2 linked regions of the Acidisarcina polymorpha genome follow. The protein of the gene in region 2 interacts with the protein of the main gene of each other region in a pairwise test. Links are inferred from orthologs where the notes say so. Each region holds a gene or a part of one and is shown on either strand. Other genes may lie near its edges.

Evidence for each region.
Region 1: the proteins of asd (region 2) and def interact in binary tests that used the Escherichia coli proteins (3 or more experiments, as listed by UniProt). The link is inferred for Acidisarcina polymorpha from one-to-one orthologs.

The regions. Positions count from the first base shown.
Region 1 is NZ_CP030840.1:2,311,091-2,313,935, forward strand. Bases 1-2,807 are described here. They hold def (peptide deformylase), read left to right. Parts: upstream 1-1,052; coding sequence 1,053-1,562; downstream 1,563-2,807. Other genes in these bases: aroC (chorismate synthase), read left to right, coding at 1-980; fmt (methionyl-tRNA formyltransferase), read left to right, coding at 1,565-2,482; ACPOL_RS10035 (transcription antitermination factor NusB), read left to right, coding at 2,505-2,807. Also shown: more of ACPOL_RS10035, read left to right, coding at 2,808-2,845. UniProt on the Escherichia coli protein: Removes the formyl group from the N-terminal Met of newly synthesized proteins. Requires at least a dipeptide for an efficient rate of reaction. N-terminal L-methionine is a prerequisite for activity but the enzyme has broad specificity at other positions.
Region 2 is NZ_CP030840.1:1,189,494-1,192,470, reverse strand. The notes cover bases 28-2,966. They hold asd (aspartate-semialdehyde dehydrogenase), read left to right. Parts: upstream 28-913; coding sequence 914-2,020; downstream 2,021-2,966. Other genes in these bases: lysC (lysine-sensitive aspartokinase 3), read left to right, coding at 2,017-2,966; ACPOL_RS05300 (carboxypeptidase regulatory-like domain-containing protein), read left to right, coding at 28-805. In the rest of the region: ACPOL_RS05305 (isocitrate/isopropylmalate dehydrogenase family protein), read left to right, coding at 1-14; more of ACPOL_RS05300, read left to right, coding at 11-27; more of lysC, read left to right, coding at 2,967-2,977.

The DNA of each region.
Region 1 (2,845 bases), 1.1 Mb from region 2 along the record:
AGACGATCGGCGCGCCGATTGCCATTGAGATCGAAAACCGCGATTGGAAGAACTGGACTGAAGTCCTCCCGGTCGGGCCCGGCGACCCCGCCAAACACAAAGCCGTTGCTTCACCCCGTCCTGGACACGCTGACCTCGCCGGCGCATTGAAGTACGACTTCCCCGACGCCCGCTACGTCTTGGAGCGGGCCTCGGCGCGCGAGTCGACCGCGCGCGTCGCCGCCGGCGCTTTCGCCAAGCTCCTGCTCAAGGTTTTAGATATCGAAGTCGCCAGCCACGTGGTCCGCGTTGGCCGGGCCGAGTTGGAGCGTGATGCCACCTGGGAAGAGATCGCCGCGCTCCGTGACAAAGAAGAGATCCTGCTGAGTTGCGTCGATAGTGAGGCTGAGGCGCGCATGAAGGCGGAGGTTGACCTCGCCTTGCGCACCGGCGATTCCATCGGCGGCATCTTCGAGGTCGTCGTTCACGGCGCGCCCGCAGGCATCGGCACCTATGCCAACTGGGATGAGCGATTGGACGGCATTCTCGCCCAGGCAGTCATGTCGCTGCAGGCAGTGAAAGCAGTTGAGGTGGGCCGAGGCGTAACCGCGGCTGCGTCGCTTGGTTCAGAAGTCCACGACGCCATCGCCTACAGCGAAAACGAATCGAACGGACACACTCGCTTCACCCGCGAACGCAACAATGCAGGTGGCATTGAAGGCGGTGTCTCGAACGGCGAAGACATCGTCGTACGTGGCTACCTCAAACCGATCTCCACCCTTCGGCGTCCGCTATCGTCGGTGGCATTCGATACCCGAGAAGTAACCAAAGCTGCCTACGAACGCAGCGACGTATGTGTTGTGCCTGCGGCTGGCGTCGCCGCCGAATCGATGGTTGCGCTCGCCATCGCCAAGCTGGCGCTGGAAAAATTTGGCGGTGATTCGGCAGGGGAGTTGCGACGAAATTATGACGGCTACCTGGAACAGATCCGGCGATTCTAAGTTTTAGACCTCCGACTCGCTCCGATTCCTCCCGGCGATAGCACAAATCTAAATTAGGGAAAACGCAGTTTCATGGTACGACCCATTGTGAAATATCCGGAGCCGATCTTGCAGCGTCCTGCCGCTCCGGTCACCGAATTTGATGACGAATTACGCGCCCTGGTCGACGACATGTTCGAATCGATGTACGCGGCGCAAGGGATCGGCTTGGCCGCTCCGCAAATTGGCGTGCCCAAGCGAGTGACAGTCCTTGACCTCAGCTTTCAAAAGAATCCGGAAGACAAAATCGTGCTAATCAATCCGGAGATCACCTTCAAAGAAGGAAAACAGTACGGCGAAGAAGGCTGTCTTAGCTTGCCGGATATCCACGAGAAGGTGTCGCGGGCGGCAGTCGTCAAATTACGAGCACAGACACTGACCGGCGAGTGGCGGGAGTACGACGGCAAAGAACTGCTGGCGCGGGCGTTTCAGCATGAGATCGATCATCTGGATGGGATCCTCTTCATCTTCCGGGTCAGCGCGCTCAAGCGCGACTTGATCCAGCGCCGCATCCGCAAACTGCAGAAGACTGGTGAGTGGTAGTCATGGCCTTGCGACTGGTCTTCTGTGGCACCCCACAGTTTGCCGTGCCCACGCTGCTGGCGCTCATTGATGCCGGTCACGAGATTGCCTTGGTGCTAACCCAGCCCGATCGTCCAGGCGGACGGGGCATGCAGCTCCTGACGCCGCCGATTAAGCAAATCGCCGAGGCAGCGGGCCTTGAGATCCTCCAGCCCGAAAAGATCAAGAACAACCAGGAGCTGCGCGAGCGGCTCACCGCTATCTCTCCCGATGCCATCATCGTCGTCGCCTACGGCCGCATCATTCCTAAATGGATGCTCGACCTTCCCCGCTTCGGCAACATCAACCTGCACGGCTCCTTGCTCCCCAGCTATCGCGGTGCCGCTCCCATCCAGTGGGCGATTGCCAATGGGGAAACCGCCACCGGCAACACCACCATGCGCATCGATGAGGGCCTGGACACCGGCGCCATGTTCCTTCAGCGCGAACTTCCGATCGGGCCTGAAGACACAGCAGAGGATTTGTATCCACAACTGGCACAGATGGGTGCTGGGCTGATGGTCGAGACGCTTGCCGGCCTGGAAGCTGGGACGTTGCCCCTCATTCCACAGGATGATTCCCGCTCGAGCCTTGCACCGATCCTCACTCGCGAAGATGGTATGGTCGATTTCTCCCGGACCGCAAGCGAGATCTATAACCGTTGGCGTGGCTTCCAACCGTGGCCGGGCGCGTGGACCAACCTCGACGGCAAAAAATTGGCAGTAGCGAAGCTGTCACACTCGCCAGCAAAACACGAAAATGCGCCACCTGGCGAGGTCCTCGCTCATCAAGGGCGGCTATGGGCTGCCTGCGGTCAAGGCACATGGATCGAGATCTGGAGCTCCAGCCTGAGGGCAAAAAGCGTATGCCGACCGCCGACTTCCTCCGCGGCCATCCGTTAAAGAGCGGTGACAGGCTCGGGGTATGATTGCGCCTGCCCGTTCGGCGGCGTTCGAGATTCTTCTCCAGATTCAGCGCGATGCGGGCCACTGCGATGAACTGCTCCGCTCGGCAAAGGTGGACCGGCTATCGCAGCCGGACCGCAATCTCTGCACCAGCCTGGTGATGGGTACATTGCGGTGGCAGATCGCGTTGGATCAACGCGTTGACGCTATGCTCGCCCGACCAGACGCCCGCCTTGAAGATGAAGTTAGAATCGCGCTGCGGCTGGGCGCATTTCAAATGCTTTACCTCGACCGCATCCCTTCGCACGCCGCCGTAATGGACAGCGTGGAACTGGTGAAGAGCAGCGGGCACGGCTTCGC
Region 2 (2,977 bases):
AGGGAGCAAAATGACGAGGTGGTTCGCTTCCGCGATCTCGATGGTAGCCGTGGTCCTGTTGAGCGCCGGGTGCAACAAGACGGCGAATCGCAGCGAGGTTGCGCCTGGCGCTGGTCCGGCCGCCACCTACACCCAGATCGATGTCAACACCGCCGGCACCATCTCCGGCACCATCAACTTCGCCAAAAAAGCGCCGCCGCGCATTGAGATTGACATGGCGCAGGATCCGGCTTGTTCGCTGAGTTCCGATCCAAACTACTCCGAGCAATACATGATCAAGGACGGCAAGCTGCAGAACGTCTTTATCTACGTGAAAGACGGATTGGGCAACAAGATCTATCCCGCGCCGTCAGCGCCAGTGCAACTCGACCAGAAGGGCTGCCGGTACATACCGCACGTGATTGGCGTCATGGTCGGCCAGCCGGTGGAGTTCACCAACTCCGATCCCACCATGCACAACATCCACACCACCGCCGAGACTCCCACGAATCCTGAAGTCGACATCTCGCAGCCTCCTAAGGGTGGGACGACCCAGCGGGTCTTCGCCAAGCCGGAGTTGATGATCCCGGTGCGCTGCAACAACCATCCCTGGATGAACGCCTTTATCAACGTGTCCCCCAACCCGTTCTACGCGGTTTCGGACCAGAACGGGAGCTTCGTCATTCGCGGACTGCCACCGGGAACTTATACCGTTGTCGCCGTCCATGAAGTGCTCGGGCAGCAGACCGCCCAGGTCACCGTCGCTTCGCACCAAACCGCTACCGTTGATTTCACATATGGTACTGGGAACGGCCAGCTGCGCTAATTGGAGGTAGATTTCTGCCTTGACGAAGTACACTGAAAGACACAGCCTGACCGACTTGAACTCCGAGTCGTTGCGGGGCAAGTCTTTTCTGGGCGGCAGTTAGCGAGAATGCGGCAACGGCGCAAAGTAGGCATCCTGGGCGCAACCGGTATGGTTGGCCAACGGTTTATTCAGCTCTTAGAGAACCATCCCTGGTTCGAAGTCACTTGGCTGGCGGCCAGCGACCGCTCGAGCGGCAAGCCCTATGGCGAGGCCGCGAAATGGAAGCTGGACACTCCGCTTCCCCATAACATCGCGAACATGCTGGTCTCTCCGGCAATCCCGCAAGCGGCGCCAAAGATTATCTTTGCCGCCCTCGACGCCGATATCGCCCGCGAAATGGAGCCCGCCTTCGCCGCTGCCGGCTGCGCGGTCATCTCCAACTCCAGTGCTTTCCGCATGCATCCAGACGTGCCTTTAGTCATCCCCGAGGTCAACGCCGATCACCTCCCGCTGATTGAAGAGCAGCAGTGGCGCAAAGCTTCCGGCGGCTACATCGTGACCAACCCGAACTGTTCGGCAATCGGCTTGGTGCTTGCGCTCAAGCCGATCGCCGAGCGCTTCGGCATCGAAGCCATCTTTGTCAGCACCATGCAGGCGGTCAGCGGTGCGGGCTATCCCGGAGTCGCCTCGCTCGACATCCTCGGCAATGTCGTTCCCTTCATCAAGAACGAAGAAGAAAAGCTGCAGGAAGAGACACTCAAGCTGCTTGGCCGGTGGAATGGCCGTGCAGTTGACCCGCTCGCTGCGAAGCTGAGCGCGCATTGCAATCGCGTTCCCGTCGAAGATGGCCATATGGAGTGCGTGAGCATCAAATTGAGCAAGAAAGCCTCTCGCGAAGAATTGATTGAGGCTTGGCGGGACTTTTCTCCACTCGCCGGCCAGGCTCTTCCAAGCGCGCCTGCGCAGCCGGTCGAGTTCGTCTCTGCCGAGGATCGGCCGCAACCCCGGCTGGACCGGATGCGTGGAAACGGCATGGCCTCGACCGTCGGCCGGCTTCGCCCCTGCAGCCTCTTCGATTGGAAGTTCACGGTACTCTCGCATAACACCATTCGCGGTGCGGCCGGTGCGGCAATCCTCAACGCTGAAATCCTCGAGAAGCTCGGCAAGCTCGATCCGGGGAGCGATTCAGTCGTCGCGGCAAAATCAAACGATCCCGTGGCGGCGCTGGCATGAAGTTCGTCGTCATGAAGTTTGGCGGGACCTCGGTCGAGGACGCCGTTGCCATCGCCCGAACCGCGCGCATCGTCGCCCACCGCCGCTCCCAGGGAGTGCTGCCGATCGTCGTCGTCAGCGCCATGGCGAAGGTCACCGATCAGCTGATTACGGCGGCGCATGCGGCAGGACGAGGCGATCGAGCAGGCGCCCTGGCCATCAGCGCACGGCTTCGCCACCGGCATCACGATACCGCGCGCAAGCTTTTAGCGGACAGCCAGTCCTCCACGGCGACGCCCTCCATTGTTGAGTTTTCCGAGTGGATCGACAAGAAATTTGAGTCGCTCGACGAGATATTCCGCGGCCTCTCGGCAGTCGGCGAGCTCACTGCCCGGACCAGCGACATGGTGGTCAGCTTCGGCGAGCAGCTCTCTAGCCGCATGGTCGCAGCCGGCTTTGCCGCCACCGGTCTCGCCGCCGTCCACGTCGACGCGAAACAATGCATCGTCACCGACGCGCAGCATGGCCGGGCCATCCCGATCGACGCCCTGATCGAGAAACGGCTCGAAGAGTTCGTGCTTCCGCTGCTGAAGGAGAAGAAGCTTCCGGTGATGGGCGGCTTTATCGGTGCGACCGAAGACGGCGTCACCACCACCCTCGGGCGCGGAGGATCGGATTTCACCGCCGCGCTGGTCGGCGGCGGCCTCAACGCTTCGGTGATCGAGATCTGGACCGATGTCAACGGCATCATGACCGCCGATCCGCGTATCTGCCCCGATGCCCTCCGAGTTAAGACGATCAGCTTCGAAGAGGCCGCGGAACTCGCCTATTTCGGCGCCAAGGTGCTCCATCCGGCCACGATCCTGCCGGCGGTGCAGAAAAATATCCCTGTCGCCGTCTTGAATTCGCGAAACCCCGGCAACGAAGGTACCCGCATTACGGCCATGGCGTCTCACTGCCGCAGCCCCTTCAAGTCGA